Regions from separate parts of the Acidovorax sp. DW039 genome, predicted to be linked through region 1. Evidence: predicted binding sites of a transcription regulator. Region 1 holds the regulator's gene; each other region holds the start of a gene.
The links. Region 1 encodes FNR, which switches genes on or off when oxygen is low (the NO sensors DNR and NnrR bind a similar motif). Its sites were predicted from a motif close to TTGATNNNNATCAA; they were not measured.

Region 1 (9,761 bases):
CCGGGCTGGGCATGGCGCTGAGCTCTTTGCTCGTGGTGCTGAATGCGGCTCGGCTTTCCGTGGGGCTGCCCCCAGCAATACCGGGTGCACAGGGCACTCCGTCTTCCTCGTCAGCAACTGGCGTGTCTGCGCTGGCAACTGCTGCCCCTTCTCTCAACACCGTGGAGCCTGCCTGATGGACATCCTTTACCTACTCATTCCGTTGTCTGTGGTGCTGGTGCTTTTGATCCTGGCGGGCCTGTGGTGGGCGGTGTACCGCGGGCAGTTCGAAAGCGTGGAGCAAGAGGGGGAGCGGATTCTCCGGGACGGTTGACTTTCGTCAATAACCGCAAGGCTGGTCTGGTTAAAACTTGTATCGCAATACAAAGAGGTGCCCGATGGATTTTCCAAAAACAAATACTGCGCACTACAACGACACTGTTGTGCGGCAGTTTTCTATCATGGCCGTGGTGTGGGGGGTAGTGGGCATGCTGGTGGGCGTCATCATCGCCGCCCAGCTGGCCTGGCCTGAACTCAACCTCGGCATTCCGTGGCTCAGCTATGGCCGCTTGCGTCCTCTGCATACCAATGCAGTGATCTTCGCGTTTGGCGGCTGTGCGCTGTTTGCCACCAGCTACTACGTGGTGCAACGCACCAGCCAGGTCCGGTTGTTTGCGCCCGCGCTGGCCTCCTTTACTTTCTGGGGCTGGCAGCTGGTCATTCTTGCTGCGGTCATCAGCTTGCCGCTGGGCTATACATCGGGCAAGGAATACGCTGAGCTTGAGTGGCCTATCGACATCCTGATCACTCTGGTGTGGGTGTCCTACGCCATCGTGTTCTTCGGCACGGTGGGTACGCGCAAGGTCAAGCACATTTACGTAGCCAACTGGTTCTTCGGCGCGTTCATCCTGGCCGTGGCCATCCTGCACCTGGTCAACAGTGCTGCAGTGCCTGCTGGCTTCATGAAGAGCTACTCTGCCTACGCCGGTGTGCAAGACGCCATGGTGCAATGGTGGTACGGCCACAATGCCGTGGGCTTCTTCTTGACCGCTGGTTTCCTGGGCATGATGTACTACTTCATCCCCAAGCAGGCTGGCCGCCCCGTGTACTCGTATCGCCTGTCGATCGTGCACTTCTGGGCCCTGATCTTCACTTACATGTGGGCAGGTCCTCACCATCTGCACTACACCGCGCTGCCTGACTGGACCCAGTCCGTCGGCATGGTGTTCTCTCTGATCCTGCTGGCCCCCAGCTGGGGCGGCATGATCAACGGGATCATGACCCTGTCGGGCGCATGGCACAAGCTGCGCGACGATCCTATCCTGCGCTTCCTGATCGTGTCGCTGTCGTTCTACGGCATGTCCACGTTCGAAGGTCCGATGATGTCCATCAAGACCGTGAACGCACTGAGCCACTACACCGACTGGACTGTGGGCCACGTGCACTCTGGTGCCCTGGGCTGGGTGGGGCTGATCTCCATGGGCTCGCTGTACTACCTGGTGCCCCGTCTGTTTGGCCGCGAAAAGATGCACTCCATCAAGGCGATTGAGCTGCACTTCTGGATGGCCACGATCGGCATCGTGCTGTACATCGCTGCGATGTGGATTGCCGGTGTGATGCAAGGCCTGATGTGGCGCGCTGTGAACCCTGACGGCACGCTCACCTACACCTTTGTCGAGAGCGTGAAGGCTACTTACCCCTTCTACGTGATCCGTGTGGCTGGCGGTCTGCTCTACCTGGGCGGCATGCTGGTGATGGCATGGAACGTGTGGGCCACTGCAATCTCTGGCCGTTCGGTCAAGGTGGCGATTCCCGCTGTGAACGCAGCCCACGCCTGAGCCTCAAGGAGCGAACATGTCTCAAAACAACAACCAAGCTGCGGCCGGTTTCTCCCACGAGAAGATTGAAACCAACAACTTCCTGATGATCGTGCTGATTCTGCTGGTGATCGCCATTGGTGGTCTGGTGGAAATCGTGCCCCTGTTCTTCCAGAAGTCCACCACTGAGGCTGTAAAGGGCGTGGAGCCCTACACCGCAGTGCAGCTGATGGGCCGCGATGTGTACATCCGCGAGGGTTGCTACAACTGCCACTCGCAGATGATCCGCCCCTTCCGCGCTGAAACCCTGCGCTATGGGCACTACTCGGTAGCTGGTGAATTCGTGTACGACCACCCCTTCCAGTGGGGCTCCAAGCGTACTGGTCCCGATCTGCACCGTGTGGGCGGCAAGTACAGCGATGAATGGCATCGCATCCACTTGACCAACCCCCGCGATGTGGTGCCAGAGTCCAACATGCCCGCCTACCCATGGCTGGAGAAGACTGCGGTCAACCCATCCGATGTGGCGCCTCGCATGAAGGCTCTGCGTGTTGTGGGCGTGCCTTACACCGACGAGCAGATTGCTGCCGCCGCTGAAGAGGTCAAGGGCAAGACGGAGCTGGATGCACTGATTGCCTACCTGCAGGTCATGGGCCGCGCGCTCAAGTAAAGGAGAGCAGCAATGGACATCACCACCATGCGCATTGTGGCCACGTTGGCCTCCATGGCCTGCTTCATTGGCATCTGGGTGTGGGCCTACATGGGCCGCAACCGTGCCAAGTTTGATGAAGCTGCTCGCTTGCCGTTTGAGCAAGAATGAACTCCACCAGAATGAGAGAAACCCATGAGTGACTTCACCAGCAATTTCTGGTCGGTCTTTGTGACCGCGCTGACCTTGGTCGGCATCATTGGTTGTGCCTTGCTGCTTTGGATGGCAGGGCGCAAGAAGGTTGTGGCAACCGCCGACAACACTACAGGCCATGTCTGGGACGAAGACCTGGTTGAGATGAACAACCCCCTGCCACGCTGGTGGGTGTGGCTGTTCGTCATCACCATCATCTTTGGCCTGGGTTACCTGGCGGCATATCCTGGTCTGGGCAGCTCTGCTGGCAAGCTGGGCTGGAGCCAGAAGGGTGAGTACGAGGCTGAAGTGGCAAAGGCCAACAAGGAGCTGGAGCCTCTGTACGCACGCTTTGCTGCCATGACGCCCGAAAGCATCGCTGCAGACCCACAAGCCAAGGCGATTGGCGAGCGCCTGTTCATGAACAACTGCGCGCAGTGCCACGGATCTGACGCTCGCGGCAGCAAGGGTTTTCCTAACCTGACAGACAACGACTGGCTCCACGGTGGCACACCCGACAAGATCTTGGAAACCCTGCAAAAGGGCCGTATCGGCAACATGCCTCCCATGGCTGCAGCTGTGGGTTCGCCTGAAGACGTCCGCAACCTTGCGCACTATGTGCTGAGCTTGTCTGGCAGCCCCCACGACTCTCTGCGGGCCTCGCTGGGCAAGTCCAAGTTCACTGCCTGTGCTGCCTGCCACGGCATGGACGGCAAGGGTAACCAGGCACTGGGTGCACCCAACCTCACCGACGATATCTGGCTGCATGGCTGGGGTGAGGGTGCCATCACCGCCATGATCAACAACGGCAAGGTCAACCAGATGCCCGCACAGGCAGAGAAGCTGACCGAGTCGCAGATCAAGGTACTGGCCTCGTATGTCTGGGGTTTATCCAACAACAAGGCGCCTTGATATGACAGGCAGGGCGGTTCCCTCGGGCACCGCCCTTTTGCCTTTTGTGCTGTGCAATCTGTAATTCGTTCTCGTTTGAAGTTTCCATCCGTTAGAAGAGCGCGCTTATGAATCCCCCCAGCGAGTCCCCTCGCAAGGTAATTCCCATCGCTCCCGCCCCGGCCGACAGTGCTGAGGGCAGCAGCCAGGTTGAGATCATCTCCCTGTACGAGGCGCAAAAGAAGATCTACCCGCGCTCTATCAGCGGCATGTTTTCACGGTGGCGCTGGGCCATGGTGCTTCTCACCCAGCTGGTCTTTTACGGCTTGCCCTGGCTGGAGTGGGGGCAGCGCCAGATGGTGCTGTTCGACCTGGGCGCCAGGCGCTTCTATATTTTTGGATTGGTGCTGTACCCGCAGGACTTTATCTACCTGACGGGCTTGCTCATCATCTCGGCCCTGTCGCTGTTTCTGTTCACGGCGGTAGCGGGGCGCTTGTGGTGCGGTTTCGCATGCCCACAGACGGTGTATACCGAGATATTCATGTGGATTGAGCACAAGATCGAAGGGGATCGCAGTGCACGGCTGCGTCTGGATGGCGGGCCATGGAATTTTGAAAAAATCCGCAAGAAGTTCTTCAAGCAGACCGTGTGGATTGCTGTGGCCTTGTGGACTGGGTTCACGTTTGTGGGCTACTTTGTGCCGATCCGTGAACTGGGTGCAGAGCTGCTCGCCTTTCAGGGCAGCTGGCAGATTTTTTGGGTTTTCTTCTACAGCTTTGCCACCTACGGGAACGCAGGCTTCATGCGGGAGCAGGTCTGCAAGTACATGTGTCCTTATGCCCGCTTTCAGAGCGCGATGTTTGACAAGGACACCCTCATCGTCAGCTATGACGTGGAGCGTGGTGAACCGCGTGGTCCTCGCGGCAAGAATGTGGACCACAAGGCCAAGGGTTTGGGCGATTGCATTGACTGCACGCTGTGCGTGCAAGTGTGCCCGACCGGCATTGATATCCGCAAGGGGCTGCAGTACGAATGCATAGGCTGCGGCCTGTGTGTGGATGCCTGCAACACCGTGATGGACAAGGTGAAGTACCCCCGCGGGCTGATCCGTTTCACGACCCAGAACGGGGTGGTCAAGCGTTGGACTCAATCCCAGATCCTGCGCCGTGTTCTGCGTCCTCGGGTATTGATTTACAGCGCTGTGCTGGTGGCTTTGTGTGTGGCGATGCTGGCCAGCTTGGTAATGCGCACCCCGCTGAAGGTGGACGTGGTGCGCGACCGTGCGGCCTTGTCGCGCATCGTGGCAGGGGGTAAGCTGGAAAACGTCTACCGTATCCAGATCATGAATGCCACTGAGGCGCCACAGCGCTATCGCATTGGCGCCAAGGGGCTGGAAGGCTTGGAAGTGGCCTCTGAGACAGAGGTGGAGATCGAGCCCGCCCAGTCGCGCTGGGTGGCTGTGCGGCTCCAGGTGCCTTATGGCTCTGCCTCGCCCGGCTCCCATCCGATCACGGTAGAGATTGGTGCTGAAAGTGGTGCCCACGTGGCAGAGAAAACAGTATTTTTGGTTCCCAGGTAAGCAGCGGAGCTTAGGCTTGCAAGCCTGAATGTGAAGGAGATGAATATGTCAGCAGTTTCTTCGGCAGCCCCTTCGGGTTCGGCACCTTGGTGGAAGTTTGGCCACGTCTGGCTCGTGCTGGCAGGGCCAGCATTGGTGGTCGTTGCCGGGTTTGTTACGCTGTGGATTGCCATGTCCAGGCCCGATCCGGTGGTGGCAGAGGACTACTACCAGCAAGGCATCGATATCAACAAGACGCTGGAGAAGGCAGACCCCAGCATGTTGCCTGCCGTGAAGGGCCGAAACCACGCGCTAACCCCCTTGAAGGACCAGCCGCGCTGAGTTAAGTTGGTCCCGATGCTCTTTGTGAAGAGCTCAGCCTGAAGCCAAGCAGCAAGGAGACAGAACGATGTGGACGCAACGCCTGATGTGGATTGCATGGCCCGCCTTCCTGGTGGCGGGCGGCCTGGAGATGCTGGTATTTGCCTTGGTGGACCCGGAGGATCTGCACTGGTTTGGTCACCCTCTGGGGCTGTCGCGCAGTGGTGTTTACACGGTCGTTTTTTTTGCGTTCTGGATACTCACCATGGTTTCCAGTGCGTTGACGACACTGCTGGCCATGTCGCCGTTTGAATTGAATCGCTGCCCTGTACCTGAGCACGATCGCCCGGACGACTGCCGCAAGACGCCTTCCTGCTCTTGATAACAAAAATCCCTTCCGCGTTGCGATAACGGGGAAGGGATTGTGTGTTGAACGCAGCTGGTTACTGCTCCGTCAGTGGGCCTAGTGGCAGGCCTGCTGGTTGTTGACAATGCGTCGCAAGGCGTCGGTGTCGAGAATCCTGACGTGACGCTGTCGCACTTCCACAGTGCCTTCTTCCACAAATTTGGAGAAAGTGCGGCTGACAGTTTCAAGCTTCAAACCCAGATAGCTGCCAATCTCTTCACGCGTCATGCGCAGCACCAGTTCAGACTGGGAAAACCCGCGCGCATGCAGGCGCTGCACCAGATTCAGCAAAAAGGCCGCAAGGCGCTCTTCAGCACGCATGCTGCCCAGCAGCAGCATTACCCCGTGTTCGCGAACGATTTCGCGGCTCATGATCTTGTGGACGTGGTGCTGCAGGGCAGTCACTTCGCGCGACAGCTCTTCAATGCGGTCAAACGGCATGACGCACACTTCAGCGTCTTCCAGTGCCACGGCATCGCAGGTGTGGTGTTCATTCACGATGCCATCGAGACCAATGATTTCACCAGCCATCTGGAACCCGGTCACCTGATCGCGGCCATCTTCCGTCGCCACGCAGGTTTTGAAAAAGCCCGTGCGAATGGCATACAGCGATGTGAACGCCTCACCATTGCGAAAAAGGGTGCCGCCACGCTTGACCTTGCGGCGCACTGCGACCACCTCGTCGATGCGCTGGAGCTGTTCTTCGTTCAGGCCGACAGGCATACAAAGTTCTCGCAGATTGCAGTTTGAGCAAGCGACTTTGATGGTGAGCGGATTCATGGCACAGATACCTGGATGTAGTTCGGACATATCGTGCCCGACGAGGGAGGCCGGCATGCCTCGGTCTGCGAGTAGTAGCAGATGATATGCATCAAATTGTCGCTCCAGTGGAGATCGTTTCACTTGATGCAGGTCAAGGACGCAAAAAGAAGGCTGCGGCACAGTAAGCCAGTACGCAAGGATATCCCCATGACCGCAGTAACCCCAGAACTACTCACCCGGTTTGATGTGCCGGGCCCCCGATACACCTCCTACCCCACGGCGGACCGTTTCGTGGAGGCTTTCGGGCAGGAGGACTACACGCTGGCCCTCGCACAGCGGGGGCTGGGTACCGGTGCCAAGGCGATGCCACTGTCTTTGTATGTGCACATTCCTTTTTGCGAGTCGCTATGCTACTACTGCGCCTGCAACAAGATCATTACCAAACACCATGATCGCGCCGATGTTTATCTGCGGTACCTGAGCCGGGAAATTGACCTGCACACGGCCCAGTGTGGTGTAGGGCAGGTGGTCAGCCAGCTGCATCTGGGGGGCGGCACTCCAACGTTCCTTTCCGACGTTGGGCTGCGTGAGTTGATGTCCATGCTCAAGCGCAGCTTTACCCTTGCGCCAGGCGGTGAGTATTCGATTGAGGTGGACCCCCGCACTGTCAACGCCGACAGGTTGGCTTTGCTGGCTGAACTGGGCTTCAATCGGCTGAGTTTCGGTGTGCAGGATTTCGATGCAGAAGTGCAGAAGGCTGTGCACCGGGTGCAGCCTGCCGAGCAGGTGTTTGCCTTGGTCGAGTCTGCACGATCCATCGGCTTCGACTCCATCAACGTCGATCTGATTTACGGCTTGCCGCGGCAAACTCCTGAGTCATTTGATCGCACGCTGAAGCAGATTGCACAGCTGCGCCCTGACCGCATCGCGTTGTACGCCTACGCCCATTTGCCCGAGCGCTTCAAACCCCAACGGCGCATCATCTCAGCGGAACTGCCAACAGCAGGCGCCAAGGTGTCCATGCTGGCCCGCTCGCTGGACGCGTTTCTGGAGGCCGGTTACGTCTATGTGGGGATGGATCACTTTGCCCTGCCTACAGATGCCCTTGCAATTGCCAAGCGCCAGGGGCGCCTGCATCGCAACTTTCAGGGTTACAGCACGCAGCCAGACTGCGACCTGATTGGCCTGGGGGTATCGGCGATTGGCCGGGTGGGGGCCACCTACAGCCAGAACGCCAAGACTCTGGAAGAGTATTACGACTACCTCGATCAAGGGCGCTTGCCCGTGGTGCGTGGTCTTGCGCTGAACCGTGATGACTTGGTGCGGCGCGCCGCCATCATGGCCTTGATGTGCCAGGGCGAGCTGTTGATTGAGCCCATGGAGCAGGCATGGCTGATCGATTTCCGTCGCTATTTCGCTGCGGAACTTGAGCGCCTAGAGGAGATGCAGGACCAGGGACTGGTGGAGCTGGGTGATGAGGGGGTGCGGGTCACCTCCATGGGATGGTTTTTCGTTCGTGGCATTGCCATGGTTTTTGACCGCTATCTGCAGGCCGATCGCACACGTGCACGGTTTTCGCGCATCATCTGATTCATGCTGACTACCGTTGCCTGGACTGCACTGATCATGGGCCTTGCTGGGGGCGGGCATTGTGTTGCGATGTGCTCAGCTCCCTGTGCGGCAGTCACGGGTGCGGGGCAGGGAGTAAAGCCGGTTGCCGGGGCAGAGCAGTCTGTGGTCTGGCAAATGCACCGCACGCGCCAGGTGTGGGTTCGCCCCCTCACTTTTCATGTGGGGCGGCTGGCCGGATATGCCTCGATGGGGGCGCTGGCCGCTTGGGCGATGGAAAGCCTCGCCTGGGTCTCCCAGCAATCCATGGCGCTGCGGCCCGTGTGGACCTTGATGCATGTGGCAGTGCTGGGCTGGGGACTGATGATGATGGTGCAATCTCGTCAGCCTGTGTGGGTGGAACAGGCCGGTCGTGCCGTGTGGAGCAAGGTGGGCCCTTGGGTCGGAAGCCCTGGCGGGGCAGCCACTGCAGGGGCCCTTTGGGCTCTCATGCCTTGTGGCCTGCTTTATTCGGCATTGCTGGTAGCTGCACTCAGTGGAGGTTCTGCACAGGGTGCCTTGACCATGGCTTTTTTTGCTCTGGGCAGCGGGGTGTGGTTGGCGGGCGGGCCGCTGGTTTGGAAGTGGGCCCAGGGACATCTGCGTGCTTTGCGAGGTCAGTGGGGCACCCGTATCAGCGGCGGGCTTTTGTGTGGCGTAGCCGTGTGGGCTTTGTGGATGGATCTGGTCTACAAGCCCTCCCTCTGGTGCCGTTGATCCGGCTTTGACCACGCTGCTTTGGGGCTGGCCCGGACAGTGCAAAGCTGTTGATCCGGCACGTTGTTTTTTTGCACGCTTACAAAGTGCTCGGCCCGGGCTGGTGCGTAGCTAAATGTTGTGTTTTGAGTGCAGTTGTTGCATTCGCTGCTTGGCGCTACCGTGTAGTTCTGATCAACAACGGGTGCGCGGGGCACACCTGAATAAGTGCAGCAGTCGCTCACATCATCGGTGAGCAGGGGAGAACTGGTGATAATGGTCTCTCACAAATGTCGCTCTATTGTTACTCCCCCCTCCTGCTCGTCGTGTCGTGAACACCGCTGTTCTTATCGATATCAGCCAGCTGCGCATTGGCATGTACATCCAGCTCGATTTGGGCTGGATGCATCATCCTTTTCCGGTCAGCAGCTTCAGAGTCGGGTCCGCGGAACAGATCGCGACTTTGCGTGAGCTGGGTCTTAGTCAGATCAAGTACATACCTAAAAAAAGCGACCCCGAGTTCAGGGATGGCATCCCTGCATCAGCAATCTCTGCAGCTCCCTCTCCTCAAGACGCCATCAGCGAAGCGAATGCTGGCGCTGTAACTGCGCAGGAAAAGCCCCAGCCAGACAACGCTGCGCTTCGTCGTCGGGCTTTGTTGGCCGCCCAGAATGTATCCCTTGAGGCATGTGACCGAAGATTCCGGCTCGCAACCCGCCAATATGTGGCTTTGGAAAAGCTGGTTGGTGACCAGCCCCAGGTAGCCTATGCGGAAGGCGAGGCTCTGGTATCGGAATGCGTGGCGGACCTGCTGGAAAACGGTGATTCAGCCATCCGCTTGTTGTCTGAGGGCGTCGGAGAGCCTGGGGCCTTGCATCAGA
Region 2 (9,761 bases), 1.9 Mb from region 1:
ACCGAGGCGGCCTGCCGCCAGCTGGTGCACCGTGCCAGCGAGCGCGTGCTGCAAGACCGCCCCCGCTTTGCTGTGCCGCGCGATGTGCACCAGCGCCTGCTGCAGCGCTTTGTGCAGGCAGCCCACAGTGGCGATCGCCAGACCATCGAAGCCCTGCTGAGCGAGGACGCACAGCTCATCGGCGACGGAGGCGGCAAGGTGCCGTCCTTCCCCAAACCCCTGCTGGGGCCGTTTCGCATTGCCAACCTCTACTGGGCCATGTTCCGCCGCCTGGGGGCGCAGGTGGTGTACCGGGTGGTGCTCATCAACGGCGAACCGGGGCTGCTGCGCTATGTAAACGGGCAGCTCGAATCCGCGCAGGCGGTGGTGACCGACGGCGAACGCATCGTGGCCATCTATGCCGTGCGCAACCCGGACAAGCTCTGCGGCATTGCCAACACGCTGGACTGATGGCTGGTGACTGATGGGGTAGGCGTTGAGGCCCGCGTGGGCCCACGCTGTCACAAGCACGGCAGGTGCTGCGTCTTAGGGGTATGAACAGGCCGCTCGGTCCGGTTCATAACCCTTTGCCCTTCAAACCAAACGCACCCAACCCAAGGACACGACATGACCACCAACACCACCCACACCGCCCGCCTGCCCTACCACCAGCTCTCGTCCAAGGCCTTCATGGGCCTGGTGACCGTTTCAGACACCATCAAGAAGGGCCCGCTGGGCCTGCGCCTGGCCGAGCTGGTGTTCCTGCGCGTGTCGCAGATCAAGGGCTGCGCCTACTGCATGGATATGCACTGGCATATGCTCGTCAAAGAAGGCATGGAGCCGCGCCACCTGAACGCCGTGACAGGCTGGCGCGAGGCGCCGTTCTTCACCTCCCGCGAACGCGCCGCCCTGCGCTGGGCCGAGATTCTGACCGCCACGCCGCACAGCGACGCCAGCGACGAAGAGTTTGCCCAGCTGCAGGCCGTGTTCAGCGATGCAGAAATCTCCGACCTGGGCTTTGCCGTTGCCATCATCAACGCATGGAACCTGATCAACGCAGGCATGCGCGCGCCAATTCCGCAGACCCCTGTGGTGTGAATTCAAGCCTCACAGGCTGCCAGCGCTTATCCAGCAAGCGCAGGCAGCTATCATTTTTGATGAATCAGGGGCACACCCCACGCAGCGCTGTGTAGCCTGCCTGACAGCCAGGCTGCTGCAGGCAGCCTACAGTGTCTCCACCCACCTTACGGAGACAACCCCATGCATTCCACCCCCTCGCTGAAGGACAGCGTCCACCCTGAAGAATGGCAACTGCGCTGCGACCTGGCCGCCTGCTACCGGCTGGTGGCGCTGTACGGCTGGAGCGATCTGGTCTTCACGCACATCAGCGCCAAGCTGCCCGAATCGGTATCGGGCGCGGGGCAACACCACTTCCTCATCAACCCCTACGGGCTGATGTTTGACGAGATCACCGCGTCCAGCCTGGTGAAGGTAGACATGCAGTGCAACAAGCTGCACGACACCCCCTTCCCGGTGAACCCTGCAGGCTTTGTGATCCACAGCGCCGTGCACGAGGCCCGGCCCGAGGTGGGCTGCGTGCTGCACACCCACACCCGCGCAGGCGTGGCCGTCAGCGCCCAGCAATGCGGTGTGCTGCCCATCAGCCAGCAAAGCACTTTTGTGCTGGGCTCGCTGGCATACCACGCCTACGAAGGGGTGGCCTTCCGCGACGAAGAAAAGCCCCGCCTGCAGGCGGATCTGGGGCAAGCCAACTTCCTCATGCTGCGCAACCACGGCCTGCTCACCTGCGGCAAGACGATTGCCGATGCCTTTTTGTCGATGTACACCTTTGAGAACACCTGCCGCATCCAGATTGATGCGCAGGCAGGCGGTGCGCTGGTCGAGGTGAACCCGCAGATCGTCAGCGGCGTTGCCCAGGCCATGCGTGTGCAGACGGGCGGAATGGGGGGCGCATTCACCTGGCCCGCCCTGCTGCGCAAGGTGCAGCGCGAGGCACCGGGCTACGATGCGTAAGAAGCTGTTCAAAAGCCTTCCGCAAAACACCGCACCGCAATGCCCTGCGGGCTGCACAAAGCACGGCGCCGCCTTACGATGGCGGCCTTCCTTCACAACACATAGGAGTCATGGATGAAGCTGTATTACTCCCCCGGTGCCTGCTCGTTGTCTCCCCACATCGTGCTGCATGAGTCTGGCCTGAACTTCCAGGCCGTTCTGGCCAGCACCAAGACCCACAAGCTGCAGGACGGCACGGACTTCTACACCATCAACGAACTGGGCTACGTGCCCGTGCTGGAGCTGGACAACGGCGAGCGCCTGCGCGAAGGCCCGGCCATCGTCCAGTACGTCGCCGACCAGGTGCCCGGCAAGAATCTGGCACCCGCCAACGGCACCATGGCACGCTACCGCCTGCAGGAATGGCTGACCTTCATCGGCACCGAACTGCACAAGGGCCACAGCCCGCTGTTCGCCCCCGGCACGCCCGAAGAGTACAAGCCCCTGGTGCGCGAGCGCCTGCAAAGCCGCTTTGCCTGGGTCGACAAGCAACTGGCCAATAACACCTATCTGCTGGGCGAATTCAGCGTGGCAGATGCCTACCTGTACACCGTCTCGCGCTGGGGTCAGTTTGTGGGCGTGGACACCTCGGGTCTGGCCCATCTGCAGGCCTTCAAGCTACGCATGGAAGCGCGCCCCGGCGTGCAGGCTGCCCTCAAGGCAGAAGGCCTGCTCAAGTAAAGCAAAGCTGTTTGGCAACTCCGAACAAAGGCGCGGGGTCCGACAAGGGCCCGCGCCTTTTTGCTGCACATTCGCCAGGGGCCACCATTCACGGGCCACACAGAAGTCCCCGCAGTTCCACGTGAAACGCACCAGCAGCCGGGCCCGTTCAGAATGCACCGGTTAGCACAAAAACAGAGCCCTTGTTGATGCATCCGGCCTGCACGTTTTGCGCAGCGGTATTACGCTGTGGGGGTTATTCATTGTGTGCACTCTTTTTCACAGAAAGCGTTCATGACTTCCCTGTTTGAACCCACCCGCGCAGGCGATATCGCCATGGCCAACCGCATTGCCATGGCCCCTCTCACCCGCAATCGTTCGCCCGAAGCCATTCCCACCGAACTCACGGCCACCTACTACGCGCAGCGGGCCAGCGCGGGCCTCATCATCTCTGAGGCCACGGCCATCAGCCCCCAAGGCCAGGGCTATGCAGATGTGCCCGGCCTGTATGGCACAGAGCAGCTCGATGGCTGGAAAAAAGTCACCCGCGCCGTGCACGATGCAGGCGGCAAGATCGTGGTGCAGCTGTGGCACGTGGGCCGCATCTCGCACACCTCGCTGCAGCCCGGCAATGCCCGCCCCGTGGCCCCCTCAGCCATCCGCGCGCATGCCAAGACCGTGCTGCTCAAGGATGGCGTGGCCACCTTTACCGACACCTCAGAGCCCCGCGCGCTGGAACCCGAGGAACTGCCCGGCATCGTGCAGGACTACCGTCACGCAGCGCGCAACGCCATCTCTGCCGGCTTTGACGGGGTGGAGATCCACGCAGCCAACGGCTACCTGATCGACCAGTTCCTCAAGAACGGAGCCAACCAGCGCACGGACGACTACGGTGGCAGCATCAAGAACCGCGCTCGCCTGCTGCTGGAAGTGACCCGCGCCATCGTGGAAGAAATCGGGGCGGGACGCACCGGCATCCGCCTGTCTCCCGTCACGCCCGCCAACGACATCGTGGACGACAACCCCCAGCCCCTCTTCGAATACGTGGTGCGCGAGCTGGGCAAGCTGGGGCTGGCCTATGTGCATGTGATCGAAGGGGCCACCGGCGGCCCCCGCGAGCTGCCTGACCGCCCCTTTGACTACCCCGCCCTGCGCAAGGCCTACCGCGATGCCGGTGGCAAGGGTGCCTGGATGGTGAACAACGCCTACGACCGCGCACTGGCCGAATCCGCCATTGCCGACGGGGCCGACATCGTGGCCTTTGGTCGCCCCTTCATCGCCAACCCTGACCTGGTGCAGCGCCTGCAGCAGAACGCGCCGCTCAACGAAATCCACCGTGAAACCCTGTACGGTGGCGGAGCCAAGGGCTACACCGACTACCCCACGCTGGCGGGTTGAGCATCCCGCCTCGGGCTCCCAGGCACCAGGGTGCGGGGGGCCCGGATGGCGATGCGGGTAAAGAGCCGGTCGTAGGCCGGGTCGCGCGGGCGGCCGTGGGTGAGCGGGTTGGCATTGCTGGCAAAGGCCGCGTCCACCATGGACCAGTCTTCCGTGCCCAGGTAGGCCTGCGCCGCGGGCAGCACCACGGTTTCTTCCAGCCGCATGTGCTCCAGGTAGAAGTCGATGTAGCGGCCCAGGGCGTGCACAAAGCGGTCACGCCGCCCCTCTCCCATCAACTCCCAGCCCAGCAGCAGGTGCTGCAGCTCCCGCACCATGGCCTCGCCCGTGGCGTGCTCACTGTCCAGCCGCGCAATCAGCTCGGCCACATGGGGCGCGCAGCGGGCCACGCGGGGGAACAGCCACTCTGTCTCCTTGGGGTGGTGCTGCCGCTCAGGGAACTCGTCGATGTAGAAAAGCATGGCCCGCGCCATGTCAAAAAACCGCGCAGGATGATCGCCGGGCCCTTCGTCTACCAAACCCCTGAGCGATTGCAGCACTGCGGCGAGGGAGGCATGTTCTTCTCGGATGATCTGCAGACTGACGGGAGGCATGGGCGCACAAGGGAAATCGCAAGAGCCACAGAGCGTGCCATGACAGCGGCCTGCACAAAGTGACGCAGGTCAAGAAACCCGCACCCTGCGCACCAAAGAAAAAGCCCCCGTGATGGGGGCTTGTATTAGAACCTGTTCAAAATCTTTTGGGGATCGCATTGGAGTGCAATCGGGATGAGTGGATGCTTCGGATGCGCCGCATGGGCTCATGCCCATGCAAGCAGCCGGGGCGTTCAATCGCCCGATTTCACTCCAACCCTTCGGGCAAGTGTCTTGCCGGGTGCCCGACCAGGGGCGGTCTGCGTTGTTGCATCGCTTGCCAATAGCACGGGCTATTGGCCGCGCGCTGCGCCTAGCAGCCCATCCCCTGGCCGGGCGCCCGGCAAGACACTTGTGCGACCCCAAAAAGATCTTGAACAGGTTCTTACAGGTCTCAGGGACCGGATCAGCAGTCTGCGTAATCAGCCCAGCAATGCCCGGGGCGCAGAGCGTGGGCCTGACAGCTCGCCGCGAGAGGTTGCGGCCACCGCAGGGGTTGCCGTGGCGTGGTGATGCATCATGGCTTCGGACAGGCGGAACTGCTCCACCACCTGCGACAGGCGAGCCGCCTGTTCGCGCAGCGACTCGGCCGCGGCTGCAGATTCCTCCACCAGCGCCGCGTTCTGCTGTGTCATGCGGTCAATCTCGCCCACCGACTGGTTCACCGCGCCAATGCCTGCCGACTGCTCGGAGGCCGCCGCCGTGATCTCGCCAATGATGTCGCCCACGCGCTGAACGCTGCTCACGATTTCCTTCATGGCCGAGCCAGCGTCTTCCACGTGGCGCACGCCGCCATCGACGGCGGCCACGCTGCTCTGGATCAGCGTCTTGATGTCGCTGGCCGCTGCAGCGCTGCGCTGGGCCAGGCTGCGCACTTCGCTGGCCACCACGGCAAAGCCACGACCCTGCTCGCCCGCGCGGGCGGCTTCCACCGCCGCGTTCAGCGCCAGGATGTTGGTCTGGAAGGCAATGGAGTCGATCAGGCCAATGATGTCCCCGATCTTGCGGCTGGAGGCCGAGATCTCATGCATGCTGGACACCGCCTGCTCCACCACCGAGCCCCCGCGCGTGGCCGTGGTGCTGGCCGACACCGCCAGCTGGTTCGCCATTTGCGAGGAAGAAGCCGTCTGCTGCACCGTGGCCGTGATCTGCGACAGCGAACTCACTGCCGCCTGTGCGTTGCTGGCGGTCTGCTCGGTGCGGTGCGACAAGTCCTGGTTGCCGGTGGCGATTTCCTGGCTGGCGGTGGCAATGTTGCCGCTGGCATCGCGCACCTGCGCCACCAGCGAACCCAGGCCCTGCTGCATGTCGCCCAGGGCGCGCAGCAGGTCGGCCACTTCATCACGCCCTTCGGCGCGGATGGCTTGCGAAAGGTCACCGCCTGCAATAGCCTTGGCGGCGCGCTGGGCTTCATCCAGCGGTTTGCAGATGGAATGCATGTTCAGCAAGGTCAGGGGCACCACCACCACCACGGTGATCAGCACGGCCAGTGCAAACAGCCACTTGGTCTGGGTGGAGACGCTCTTCTGGTCAGCCACCGACTTGTCCACCTTGGTGCGCAGAACCTCTTCCAGGTTCTTCATCAACTTGTCGGCTTCGGCAAACTCACCCACGGCCTTGCCACTCATGCGGTTGGCAATGGTGGCCGTGTCATAGCCCCCGGCCTCCAGCTGGCGTGCCACATGGGCAAAGGCTTCCTTGTAGCTGTCCAGGCGTTTGATGATGTCCCGCACCACGGCGTTGTCCACATCCTCCTCGCCCTCCAGGAAACGCGAGGCCACTGACTTGGCTTTGTCCAGGCTCTCCAGCCACTTGGTGTGCGCGGCCTTCACCACCTCAGGCTTTTCATAGCCAATGATCATGTCCTTTTCAAACTGCCGGATCGACCCCATGGTGGCGTGCAGCTGGGCCATGTACGTCACCTCCTGGAACGAGGTGTGCATGAAGTCTTCGCTCATCGAATAAATGCGGAACATGCCCAGCATGCCCGCCCCACCCAGCAGCCCCAGCAAGCTCAACACCACGGCGATGGCCCCCAGCATTCGGAACCGGATAGTGAACAGCCGCATGAGCGAAAAAAGATTCATGATTGACATTCCTCAAGATGGAGACGCACCGCCAGAAATACCTAGGTATTCCGCAATTTTTTAGTTTACTTTTCTGAAACTATTTGTTGCAGTTTGCCAGATTTGGATGCTTTCCTTCGGGGTTTATCACATGCGCCACCGTTTGAGTAGAAGGGCATTTGCCATCACGCTCACGGAACTGAGGGCCATGGCTGCCCCCGCCACCACGGGACTGAGGTAGCCCAGGGCCGCCAGCGGGATGCCCGCCACGTTGTACGCAAAGGCCCAGAACAGGTTTTGCCGGATCTTGAGCACCGTGCGATGGGAGATGTCCAGCGCCGCGGCCACCAGCCGCGGGTCCCCCCGCATCAGGGTGATGCCTGCGGCGTGCATGGCCACATCGGTGCCGTTGCCCATGGCCATGCCCACATCGGCGGCGGCCAGTGCGGGGGCATCGTTCACGCCGTCGCCTGCCATCGCCACAATGTGGCGCTGTGCCCCGGCCCCGTGCCCAGCTGTTACATCTGAGCCGTTGCCCTGCTGCAACAAGCGCACCTGCGCGGCCTTGTCCGCAGGCAGCACCTCAGCCATTACGTCACCCGCATCCGGGTCCAGCCCCAGCCGCCGCGCCATGGCACAGGCTGCGCCCCGGTTGTCCCCAGAGATCATCACCGTGCGAATGCCCCGCGCCTTCAGTGCTGCCAGCGCCTCGCGTGCGCCGGGCTTGGGTTCGTCACCAAAGGCCAGCAAGGCCCGCACCTGCAGGCCCTGCTGGGAATCCAGCGTGTGGGCAGCCACGGCAGACACGGTGTACCCCTCGGCCTGCAAAGCCTGCGCACGCTCGGCCAGCGGGGCAGGCAAGGCTGCATCAAGCTCCTGCATCCAGCGCAAGCTGCCAATGTGCCAGGGCTGGCCCTGCACCCTGCCTTCTGTGCCCCGTCCCGGCACCGCACGCACCGCTGCCACCTGGTCAGCCCCTACGGGTGGCACCGCGCGCTCTGCCGCTGCTGCCACCACCGCACGGGCCAGGGGGTGTTCACTGCCTGCCTGCACAGCTGCCACGGCGGCCAGAATGCCCACCGCGTCTGCATCGTCCGCCAGATCCAGGGCCACCAGCCGGGGCTGGCCTACGGTCAGCGTGCCCGTCTTGTCAAAGGCCACGGTGTCCACCTTGTGGGCCACTTCCAGCGCCTGCACATCCTTGATGAGGATGCCGTGCTGCGCCGCTACGCCCGTGCCCGCCATGATGGCCGCAGGCGTGGCCAGCCCCAGCGCGCAAGGGCAGGCAATCACCAGCACCGCCACGGCATGCACCAGGGCCGCTTCCACCCCGGCGCCGCTCCACAGCCAACCCAGCAAGGTGACCAGGGCCAATGCCAGCACCACAGGCACAAACACGGCAGAAACCTTGTCCACCAGCCGCTGCAGCGGGGCCTTGGCGGCCTGTGCGTCCTCCACCAGCCGGATGATTTGGGCCAGCACGGTTTCAGACCCCACGGCCAGCACCTGCATCACGATGCGCCCTTCCCCGTTGATGGACCCGCCCGTCAGCCGTCCGCCCACCTCACGGGCCACAGGCAAGGGCTCGCCCGTCAGCATGGATTCGTCCACCTGCGTCTGCCCCTCGGTGATCACCCCGTCGGCAGGGATGCGCTCGCCGGGGCGCACCACCAGCCGGTCACCCACCAGCACCTCCGCCACGGGCACATCCACTTCGCCAGTCTTACCCAACAGATGCACCACATCCGGCCGCAAGGCATGCAGCGCGCGGATCGCCGCCGTGGTCTGCCGCTTGGCGCGGGCCTCCAGCCACTTGCCCAGCAGGACCAGCGTGACTACCACCGCCGAGGCCTCAAAGTACAGATGCGGCACATGCCCGGGGTGATCGGCAGGAGCCGTCAGCCACAGCCACATCGACAAGCCCCAGCCCGCGCTGGTGCCCACCGCCACCAGCAAGTCCATGTTGCCGCTCAGCGCCCTGGCTGCCGCCCAGCCCGCCTTGTAAAAGCGTGCGCCCAGGATGAACTGCACCGGCGTGGCCAACAGAAACTGCGCCCAGGCGGGCAACATCCAGTGCATGCCCAACAGATCCCCCAACATGGGCAGCACCAGCGGGGCCGACAACGCCAGCCCCACCGCCACGGGCCCAAACCCGGCCCAGGGCGAGGCGTCCTCAGCCCCATCCCCCACATCGGCAGTGCGCGGCTCGTAGCCCGCATTGCGCACGGCGCGGCGCAACTGTGCGTCCATGGCCGATGCCTCAGCAGCCACAAAGGAGACCCGGGCCGACTCGGTAGCCAGGTTCACCGTGGCATCTTGCACGCCGGGCACCTTGCGCAGCGCCCGCTCCACGCGGCCCACGCAGCTCGCGCAGGTCATGCCGCCAATGCCCAGGTCCAGCGACAGAGCGGCTTCGGCCACGGCTGGAGAAACAGAGGGTGAGCGGAGGGATGGGGTGGGGTTGGAGGTCGTCATGGGCAAGACAGTAATCCTTGACGCCATGTGAAGGTCAAGGCTTGTTCACCATCCAACCCTTTTTTCCACTTTTTTGACCAGGGCAAAACATCTGCTTGACCCTGCCACCATGTGAAGGTTCATGATGGAGCCCAGACCGGTTCACCATCGCTCGAAACCCATTCACCTTCCAACAGGAGCACACCATGTCCAACGCGCCCACCACCCAAACCTTCCAGGTCCAAGGCATGACCTGCGGCCACTGCGAACGTGCCGTCACGCAGGCCATCCAGCAGGTGGACCCTGCTGCCACCGTGCAGATCGACCGCGCCAGCGGCCAGGTGCAAGTGCAGACCACCGCCGCGCGCGAGCCCTTGGCTGCCGCCATTGCCGAAGAAGGCTACCAAGTCGCCGCATGACAGCCCCCACCGCACGGCAGGCCCCCACGGCGCGGTCCGCCTGGCCCGTGCCCATTGGCGAGGCCGCGCGCCGCGCTGGC
Region 3 (9,761 bases), 730 kb from region 1:
ATGCCAACTCCAAATTCAAGACGCTGGCGGATGTGGTGACAGCCGCCAAGGCATCGCCCGGCACCATCACCTACGGGTCTCCCGGTAACGGAACCTCCATCCACCTTGCAGGCGACCTGTTTGAAAAGGCTGCTGGCATCAAACTCAGCCACATCCCCTACAAGGGCTCCAACCCTGCGCTGATGGACGCGCTGTCGGGCAATGTGGACCTGCTGGTGTCCTCCCTGCCCTCGGCCATGGCCCAGATCAAGTCGGGCAAATTGCGCCCCCTGGCCGTGACCTCTGCCAAGCGCAGCAGCTCGCTGCCTGATGTGCCCACCGTGGCAGAGTCAGGCTTCAAGGACTTTGACGTGAGCACCTGGTATGGCGTGTTCGCGCCTGCAGGCACCCCCGCTGCCGTGGTGAACACCATCAACGCAGAGGTCAACAAGCTGCTGGCGACACCCGAGATGAAAGCCGCCATCCAGGCGCAGGGCGCGGAAGCACAAGCGATGACACCCGCGCAACTGGCAACGCTGCTCAAGACCGACTACACCAAGTGGAAGGGCATTGTGGAAGCCTCGGGCGCAAAGATTGAGTAATCCCTGAGGCGCTTTGCGCCAACGCTGGCGAGAGAGCCAGAAAGAGAAAACAAAAACGGCTCCTGCAGGAGCCGTTTTTGCTGATCAGCACATGGGGCACATGCACTGCAAGAAGTGCCTGGACAGGTCAGTCGCGCACCACCAGAACGGGGATGTGTACCAGCCCCAGCACGCGCTGGGTCACGCTGCCCAACACCAGCTTTTCCAGGCCACGGCGGCCGTGGGAGCCCATGACGATCAGGTCGGCGCCAGTGCTTTCCACCGCACGCACAATGCCTTCGTGCACGGCATGGCCTTCGCCCACCACGGTGGTCACATTCACACCAGCCTCGGTCAAAGCCTTGCGGGCTGCATCCAGGGCGGCATTGGCTTCAGCGGTGGCGGCGCTGAGGTACTGGGCCTGGCCGTATGCAAAATCGGCCCCCACGCCGGTGAAGGGATATGGGTCCACCACGTAGAGCGCTGTCACGGCACTGCCGAAGGTCTTGGCCAAAGCCGTTGCCTTGGACACAGCCAGCATGGAAGTCGCAGAACCGTCGATGGGAACCAGAATGTGCTTGAACATGGTATTGCTCCTAAGGTGATGGAAACCGGGCGGTAGCCCGGATACAAGCCAGAGTGTGAACCTGCACCATACCCTGCATCTTGATTCGCATCAAATTGAGGCGCATCGGCCTGTGCTCATGGCTGTGGGCGATCTCCATCCATCACATCGGCCCCCTGAAAGTTGCCGCGGCGGCAAGTCACCACCAGCGTGTCGCGGTAAGCCCCCGGTTCCAGCGGCTGAATGGGCGTGCTCTCGTGGATCATGCGGACATCGTCCAGCAGCATGAGGGACCAAGGCTGCGTGAGCGTGAAGCGCACACCACTGGGGCCAGTGGCCTCGAACACCCGGGTTTCGCCGCCCTTGACGGCATGGCGACCTACCAGAAACACGGCCACCAGATCCACCCCGTCGCGGTGCGCCCCTTCGGGCGTGGGGCGGCCAATGCCGTCAGTGGTGTCAATGCGGAACTGGTGCGCTTCCAGAAACCAGGGCTCGGTGCGTGGCTGGGCAGCAAACACATCATCTGACAGCCGGGCCAGTGCCTGCATGAGCTGCGTCCACACAGGCCGTTCCACCGTAGCTGGCAACATGGGCCCAAACATGCGCTGCATGCCGCCGTGCAGCGCGTTGTATTCCACAGGCTGCCAATGCGGGCGGTGCGGCACCTGCTGCACAGCACCCTCTGCCTTCACCACAAAGCAGGAATGGCGGCGGCGGCGGTAGCGCCCACCGTCCTTCAAGAAATCGTCCGGGGGCAGGTCCTGCCAATCGGGGTTCAAGGCCATCAACTCCTGCAGATCGCAGCCAACCCAGGTGGCGACATCTGCGGGCGACAGCACGGCATAACCGGTGCTGCGCAACTGCTCTGTGACTTGGGAAGGGCTGGTAAACGGCGGGGAGAAGGTGAGTTGGGTCATAGAACCCAAGAGCTTAACCGCAGGCCCTGCAGCTTTGCCGGGCCGCACAGCAAAACACACGCAGACAGCGAGGTGGATCAAAGAAAAAGCCGCCCCTGGCACAACCAGGGGCGGCTTTTGTTTTTTGCTAAGCCCGTCCGGGAACCGGGGGGCAGCGAAAGGGAGCGTTCGCCTTAAACGCGCTCAGCCACCCAGGCTTGCACCGAGGCCAGCGCCGCAGGCAGCTTGCCTGCATCGGTCCCGCCCGCCATGGCCATGTCTGGCTTGCCGCCGCCCTTGCCGCCCACTTGTTGGGCCACAAAGTTCACCAGCTCGCCCGCCTTGACCTTGCCCACGCTGTCGGGTGTGACGCCAGCAGCCAGTTGCACCTTGTCGCCATCCACCGCAGCCAGCACGATGGCGGCTGTCTTGAGCTTGTCCTTGAGCTTGTCCATGGTGTCGCGCAGGGTCTTGGCATCGGCACCTTCGAGCTTGGCTGCCAGCACTTTCAGGCCCTTCACATCCACGGCCTGCCCCACCAGTTCATCGCCCTGGCTGGAGGCCAGCTTGCCCTTGAGGGCGGACACTTCCTTCTCCAGCGCCTTGATCTGGTCCAGCGCTTGGCCGATGCGGGAGGTCAGCTCGGCGGCAGGCGTCTTCAGCGCACCTGCGGCCTGGTTCACGGTGTCTTCCAGGCTTTGCAGGTAGGCCAGGGCATTGGCGCCCGTCACAGCTTCAATGCGGCGCACGCCTGCAGCAACACCGCCTTCTGCCACCACCTTGAACAGGCCAATATCCCCCGTGCGCTGAACATGGGTACCACCGCACAGTTCTCGGCTGGTGCCTATGTCCAGCACGCGCACGGTCTCGCCGTACTTCTCGCCAAACAGCATCATCGCGCCGGTCTTCTGGGCCGACTCGATGTCCATCACGCGGGCATCGGTGGCTGTGTTCGCCAGGATTTCCTCGTTCACGCGGCGCTCGATCTCACGGATCTCGGCATCGGTGACCGGCGCGTTGTGCGCAAAGTCAAAACGGGTGCGATCGGCATTCACCAGGCTGCCCTTTTGCTGCACGTGGCTGCCCAGCACTTCGCGCAGGGCCTTGTGCATGATGTGCGTGACCGAGTGGTTGCGCATGGTTGCGGCGCGCACTGCGGTGTTGACCTGGGCCTGCACGGTGTCGCCCACGTTGAGCGTGCCCTCTTCCAGCGTGCCGTGGTGGCCAAACACATCGGCCTTGATCTTGAGCGTATCGCCCACTGCAAAACGGGCAGAACCGCTGGTGATGACGCCTTCGTCACCCACCTGGCCACCGCTTTCGGCGTAGAAGGGGGTCGTATCCAGCACCACCACACCGTTCTGACCTGCCTTCAGGGCTGCAGCGCTGGTGCCGTCTACGTAGATAGCTACGATTTTTGCAGTCTCGGCCAGGCTGTTGTAGCCGGTGAACTGGTTGGCGTCACCGGTGTATTCCAGCGCACGGTCCATCTTGAACTTGCCTGCAGCGCGGGCCTGAGCCTTCTGCTTTTCCATGGCGGCCTTGAAGCCAGCCTCGTCCACTTCCACATCGCGCTCGCGGCACACATCGTTGGTCAGGTCGAGCGGGAAGCCGTAGGTGTCGTGCAGCTTGAAGGCCACCTCACCGGGCAGCACCTTCGCGCCGCCTTCCAGCGCTGCGTCTAGAATTTCCATGCCGTTGGCCAAGGTCTCGAAGAAGCGCTCTTCCTCGGTCTTGAGCACGTCGGTAATGCGCTGCTCCTGCTCGCGCAGGGCCGGGTAGGCATCGCCCATCAGGCGGGCCAGGTCGGCCACCAGCTTGTGGAAGAACGGGGTCTTCTTGCCCAGCTTGTAGCCGTGGCGGATGGCTCGGCGCACGATGCGGCGCTGCACGTAGCCGCGGCCTTCGTTGCTGGGGATCACGCCGTCGCTCACCAGGAACGCGGTGGCGCGGATGTGGTCGGCAATCACACGCAGGCTCTTGTTGTCCAGGTCGGTCACGCCGGTTTCGCGGGCGGCGGCCTTGATGAGCTGGTCGAAGATGTCGATCTCGTAGTTGCTGTGCACATGCTGCAGGATGGCCGCCAGGCGCTCCAGGCCCATGCCGGTGTCCACGCAAGGGGCAGGCAGCGGCACCACAGAGCCGTCTTCCTTCATGTCGAACTGCATGAACACGTTGTTCCAGATCTCGATGAAGCGGTCGCCGTCTTCATCGGGGCTGCCTGGAGGGCCGCCAGGGATTTCCGGGCCGTGGTCGTAGAAGATTTCGGAGCAAGGGCCGCAGGGGCCGGTGTCCGCCATCATCCAGAAGTTGTCGGACTTGTAGCGGCCGCCCTTGTTGTCGCCGATGCGGATCACGCGCTCGGGTGGCAGACCGATTTCCTTGGTCCAGATGTCGTAGGCCTCGTCGTCTTCAAGGTACACGGTAGCCAGCAGGCGCTCGGGCGGCAGCTTGTAGACCTCGGTCAGCAGCTCCCAGGCCCACTTCAGCGATTCGCGCTTGAAGTAGTCGCCAAACGACCAGTTGCCCAGCATTTCGAAGAAGGTGTGGTGGCGGGCGGTGTAGCCCACGTTTTCCAGGTCGTTGTGCTTTCCGCCCGCACGCAGGCAGGCCTGCACGGACACCGCGCGGTTGTACGAGCGCTTGTCGGTGCCCAGGAACACGTCCTTGAACTGCACCATGCCCGAGTTGGTGAACATCAACGTAGGGTCGTTGCCGGGCACCAGCGACGACGATGCCACGATGGTGTGGCCGCGCTCGGCGAAGAAGTCGAGAAACTTGGCGCGGATTTCAGATACTTTCATCCGGGTCTTTCTACGCTGCCTCGGCATGCCGGGAGCGGTTGCATCTAGGAAAAGGGTTGGAACGGGGTTCGGAACCTTCAATTATCTCACCGTTATCTGCACGCATCGGCTGGCGTATTGGCTGGCAGACGTCACCCGCCAGCCCTCGCCCGCACGGGTCAGCCGCGCTCACTTGCGGGGCTGCACGCTGGTGGCCCAGGCTTGCAGAAAGCGCTGCCGCTTGAGCGGGTCCAGATACGCAAGCAGCCCCAGGCCGGGCGACAGCAAGCGCCAGGCGCTGCTGCCGGGAGCTACCTCAGCAGAAGCAGCAGAGAGTGCCGAGGCAGCCCCCACACGCCCGGGCAGCGCCAAAGCACGCCCATCGCGCGCCGCAGCCACAGCCTGGCGCACTGGCAAAAGACGTGTATCCCGCGCCAGCACGGCCTGCCCTTGAGGGGAGAGCAGGTAGTCAAGAAAAGGCCTTGCCTTCTCGGGGTGCGGGGCCGTGGTGGGGATGAGGGCGACCCGGGTGGTCAGCAGCGTGTAGTCCTCGGGCACCACCACCCGCAGGCTGGCACCAGCGTCCATGCGCGCCAGCGGGTAAGACGCGGGCACGTTGTAAACCAGCGCGAGTTCGCCCTTTTCAAGCCGGTCCAGCAAGGGCTCAATGTGGTCCCCCAGGCGCACGCCCGCCTCTCCCATCGCCGCCAGCAGCACGCTGGCCGTACTGTCAAAGCGCGAGTCCTGCGTAGCCAGCAGGTAGCCCAGGCCGCTGCGGGTGGCGTCGTACATGCCGATGCGGCCCTGCAGCGGACTGCCAGGCTGGCGCAACAGGGCCAGCAGCTGCCCCCGGGTACGTGGCACCTGCGCTACGGGCAAAAGGCGCGGGTTGTAGGCCATGACCACGGCATCAGCCCCCAGGGTGAACACCTCTCTGCGCCAGTGCGCCCCCTCGGGCAGTTCCCGCGTCTGGGGCGACTGGTGCCCCCAGGCCAACCCGTCGTTGGCCAGCTGGGTTTGCAAGTCGGGGCTGCTGCTGATGATGAGATCGGGCGCATCCTCCGGCACTGCAATCTCTGGGCGACCCAGGGCACTGCCCGATCGCGCTGCAGCGGCAAAGGCCAGCGCCCGGGCATGCATGTCCAGGCTCTGCCGGTCTGCGTACCAGACGGTGACACTGGGGTGGAGGCGCTGAAAGTCGCGGATGGCGGGGGCAAACAGGACCGTGTCGGTGGAGCTGTCAATGCGCAGCACGGCCTCCTCGCGCTCGGGGGCCGCAAACCGGGTGACCGAAGCGGGTGCTGCCATGGATGCCTCCGCAGTGACCGAACGGCACCAGGGTGAGGCCGCAAGGGCCACCCCGCCCAGCAACGCCAGCGTGCGGCGGCGTGATGCGGCAGGGGCGGTACTTTCAAGCGAGCGCTGCGGGCGAAGGTCGATCTTGTTCATGCAATACCTCTCCTAACGGAGGGAGACGCGGGCTCTGCCCCAGCGCCCGTTTCTTGCGGCACCTGGGCATGCAAACGCATGCACACCCGCCACCCCACCACCGTGCCAGCAGGCTCGCTCTTGCGATGCCCCGCCTGCAGGGTTCCACCGTGGCCCAGCACCACGCGCTGCACAATTGCCAGCCCCAGGCCCGCACCGCCCGGGGCCGCGCCCGCGCCCCGCGCAAAGCGCTCAAACATCCGCGCCTGCTCGGCGTCCGGCACACCGGGGCCGCAGTCGTCCACCGCAACACACCAGTGCGCCAGCCCTGTCGCGGCATCCAGTTCGGCAGACACCGTCACATCCACGGGCCCCTGTTCAGGTCGCCCATGCTTGAGGGCGTTGTCCACCAGGTTTTTGAAGGCCTCGCGCAGCATCAGCGCATCGCCCATCATCCAGGCTGCGGGGCTTTCATCAGGTATCTTTTCAGGCTCCAGCGCTTGATAATCAATCGCAAGCAGCTCATTTTTTGATAGCAAAAATCTTTCAGCATCCACATGAGGCTGCCACCACAAGCGCACCACAGGGCGGGGTTCGGCGCGGGGCACCACGTCGTGCAGGGCTTCCTGCAACAGCACCAGCAAATCCACCGGCGCAAAACGCTGCAACTGGTCCTGATGCGTCACGCTGGCATCGCTGAGCAACTGGTTGAGCAAGCGCCGCAAGCGCAGTGCGTTGCGCTCTACCGCCTGCAGGCTTTGCCGCTGGGCTGCGGGGTCGTCATCGTCCAGCCCTTCCTGTGCCTGTGCGATCAGCGCCGCCAGCGGGGTGCGCATCTGGTGCGCGGCTTCGGCAATGAAGGTGCGCAGCGCATCCAGATTGACCGAGAGGCGCTGCATGAAGCCGTTGAGCGCACGCACGGTCTGCGCCAGCTCCTGCGGCACGGGGCTGGTCACCGGATGCAGGGCCGATGCGGGCCGTGCCAGCAACTCCTGCTCCAGCAATGCCAAGGGCCGCAAGGCGCGCTGTACGCCTAGCCACAACAGGCAGAACACCCCGGCCATCAACGCAACGATGGCGGCCGTGGCGCGCAGCACAATGTCTGCCGCCAGCGCATCACGGGCCAGCCGGGTCTGCCCCACCTGAACCCACACCAGCCCTGCCCCGGCACCGCCCGCAATGTAGCGTGGCACCATGGCAAAACGCACCAACTGGCCGCGATAGCCCTGGTCAAAAAACAGGGGCTTGGCCGCCGCATCTGAGGGCAAACCTGCCGGTGGCGCGGGAAGGTCGTCATACCCGGTGATGGTGCGCCCGTCTGGCCCCACGATGCGATAAAACGCCCGGTCTTCAGGGGCCATGGCCAGCACATCCAGGGCCGCATAGGGCAGGTCCACTTGCCACTGGCCCTGCACCAAGGCCACGCTGTCTGCCATCGACAAGGCCGAGGCCTGAAGCAGATGGTCGTACGACCCATCCGCAGCGCGTTGGCCGTAGCTGCGCGCTGCAAAAAACAAAACCACCGTGGCCAGTACAAACAGCGCGTAAATCGCGCGCAGCAAGGTGTGCCGCACCGCAGGCAGCGTACGCACCAGGCTGGGCGAGGCAGGCGAGCTGCTGTCAGCGGGGTGCATCGGATGGCACGACGGTCGTCATCGTGGGGGACTGCGGTGCCTGTGCATCGCCTGCGCCCTCTGACGTTGAAGGCACCGGATCACCTTCGTTCGGCAGCACATCGGCCCGGTAACCCACGCTGCGCACGGTGGCAATGCGCAGGCTGCTGGTCGCAAGCTTCTTGCGCAATCGGCCCACATAGACCTCGATGGCGTTCAGGCCCACGTCTTCGTCAAAGTTGAAAAGGCGACCGGCAATCTCATCCTTGCTGACCACCCGGCCCAGGCGGCCCACCAGAATTTCGAGCAGGCTGTATTCGCGGTGGGGCAAGTCCAGCTCCACGCCCTGCAGGCTGACGCGGCGTGCAGCGCTGTCGATGACCAGCCCTCCCACGTCCCAGCGGCCTGCGGCCTGCCCTTGCGGGCGGCGCAGCAGCGCCCGGCAGCGGGCATCCAGTTCGCGAAAGTCAAACGGCTTGTCCAGGTAATCGTCCGCGCCCTCGTCCAGAGCGTTGACCCGGTCTTCAATGTCCGATCGGGCGGTCAGCATGAGCACGGGCGTCTTGTTGCCCTGCCTGCGCAATTGCGCCAACAGGCTCAGCCCGTCCAGCCCTGGCAGGCCGATATCGAGCAGCACCAGATCGAACGCGGTGTAGCCCAGCACCTCCAGGGCCTTGCGTCCATCAGACTGCCAGTCCACCGCATGCCCCTGCCTGCGCAAGCGGCGCACCACGGCCTCGGCCAGATCGGGGTCGTCTTCTACCAGGAGGATGCGCATGGCTGCAAAAAGGAAAGAAAGTAGAGCAAGGGCAAGACCGTACGGCGCACGCACCGTCTAACCCTCTATTGTTTCACGAGCCACCTACAACCAAGGGTTTACCCTATAAGTGGATACCCTCGATTTTTGGGCACGACAGGCGCACGACAGAGTGAAAACCTAAGGTTCACCCCCATCGCCGGGCGGCGGTGCAGATCCTTCTGCACATGGGCAACCCAGCGTAGCGGCCATAGCAGCCGCTTTTTTTGCTTTGTTTTCCTGCTCTGAACGGAATCCCCGATGACACCCACAAGGAGACCCCTGCCATGCTGCTGACCCTGCTTGGATTCGGCATGGTGCTGACCTTCATGACGCTGATCATGACGCGCAAGCTCTCGCCCCTGGTGGCGCTGATCAGCATCCCCATCGTATTTGCCGCCATCGGTGGGTTCGCCCCCACCATGGGCGGCATGATGCTTGACGGCATCCGCAAGATTGCGCCCACGGGTGTGATGCTGATGTTTGCCATCCTCTACTTCGGCGTGATGATCCATGCCGGTCTGTTTGACCCGGTGGTCGGCGTCATTCTCAAGATCGTGAAGGGCGACCCGCTCAAGATCGTCATGGGCTCGGCGGTGCTCGCGCTGCTCATCTCGCTCGATGGCGATGGCTCCACCACCTACATGATCACGATTGCATCAATGCTGCCGCTGTACAAGCGGCTCAAGATGAACCCGCTGAGCCTGACCTGCGTGGCACTGATAGCGAGCGGCATCATGAACCTCACGCCCTGGGGCGGCCCTACGGCCCGCGCCGCCAGTGCCTTGCATGTGGACCCTGCGGACGTGTTCGTCCCCATGGTGCCTGCCATGGGCCTGGCCATCGTGGCGCTGCTGGGTGTGGCTTTCTTCCTGGGCCTGAGCGAACGCCGCCGCCTGGGCAGCGTCAGCCTGCCAGCCAGCGACACCATCGCTGCCATGGAAGCGGACGAAGAAAGCACGGGCGAACATCTGCCCACCATCGCAGGCCCCGACAGCGCTGACATGCGCCGCCCCCGCCTGCTGTGGGTGAACCTGGCCTTGACTACCGCGCTGATGGTGGCGCTCATCATGAGCCTGCTGCCGCTGCCTGTGCTGTTCATGGTGGGCTTTGCCGT

Region 2: a site for FNR is predicted at 4,763-4,776, ahead of AACH87_RS00405 (hemerythrin domain-containing protein). Genes of this name have one in related genera too.
Region 3: a site for FNR is predicted at 1,227-1,240, ahead of AACH87_RS10260 (universal stress protein). Genes of this name have one in related genera too.

What each region holds. Positions count from the first base shown of each region.
Region 1 is NZ_AP029019.1:3,032,692-3,042,452, reverse strand. It holds gene AACH87_RS13570 (cation-translocating P-type ATPase) at 1-176, shown strand, start outside; gene ccoS (cbb3-type cytochrome oxidase assembly protein CcoS) at 176-313, shown strand; gene ccoN (cytochrome-c oxidase, cbb3-type subunit I) at 378-1,817, shown strand; gene ccoO (cytochrome-c oxidase, cbb3-type subunit II) at 1,834-2,466, shown strand; gene AACH87_RS13550 (cbb3-type cytochrome c oxidase subunit 3) at 2,479-2,616, shown strand; gene ccoP (cytochrome-c oxidase, cbb3-type subunit III) at 2,641-3,549, shown strand; gene ccoG (cytochrome c oxidase accessory protein CcoG) at 3,657-5,108, shown strand; gene AACH87_RS13535 (FixH family protein) at 5,154-5,429, shown strand; gene AACH87_RS13530 (hypothetical protein) at 5,497-5,790, shown strand; gene fnr (fumarate/nitrate reduction transcriptional regulator Fnr) at 5,872-6,594, opposite strand; gene hemN (oxygen-independent coproporphyrinogen III oxidase) at 6,784-8,166, shown strand; gene AACH87_RS13515 (sulfite exporter TauE/SafE family protein) at 8,170-8,901, shown strand; gene AACH87_RS13510 (DUF3391 domain-containing protein) at 9,212-9,761, shown strand, end outside.
Region 2 is NZ_AP029019.1:91,404-101,164, reverse strand. It holds gene AACH87_RS00430 (RNA polymerase sigma-70 factor) at 1-450, shown strand, start outside; gene AACH87_RS00425 (carboxymuconolactone decarboxylase family protein) at 607-1,077, shown strand; gene AACH87_RS00420 (class II aldolase/adducin family protein) at 1,240-2,013, shown strand; gene gstA (glutathione transferase GstA) at 2,128-2,733, shown strand; gene AACH87_RS00410 (alkene reductase) at 3,007-4,110, shown strand; gene AACH87_RS00405 (hemerythrin domain-containing protein) at 4,089-4,703, opposite strand; gene AACH87_RS00400 (methyl-accepting chemotaxis protein) at 5,165-6,829, opposite strand; gene AACH87_RS00395 (heavy metal translocating P-type ATPase) at 6,956-9,283, opposite strand; gene AACH87_RS00390 (cation transporter) at 9,469-9,681, shown strand; gene cueR (Cu(I)-responsive transcriptional regulator) at 9,678-9,761, shown strand, end outside.
Region 3 is NZ_AP029019.1:2,305,201-2,314,961, reverse strand. It holds gene AACH87_RS10265 (tripartite tricarboxylate transporter substrate binding protein) at 1-581, shown strand, start outside; gene AACH87_RS10260 (universal stress protein) at 709-1,146, opposite strand; gene AACH87_RS10255 (2OG-Fe dioxygenase family protein) at 1,263-2,045, opposite strand; gene alaS (alanine--tRNA ligase) at 2,219-4,828, opposite strand; gene AACH87_RS10245 (ABC transporter substrate-binding protein) at 4,997-6,256, opposite strand; gene AACH87_RS10240 (sensor histidine kinase) at 6,253-7,869, opposite strand; gene AACH87_RS10235 (response regulator transcription factor) at 7,856-8,626, opposite strand; gene AACH87_RS10230 (CitMHS family transporter) at 8,932-9,761, shown strand, end outside.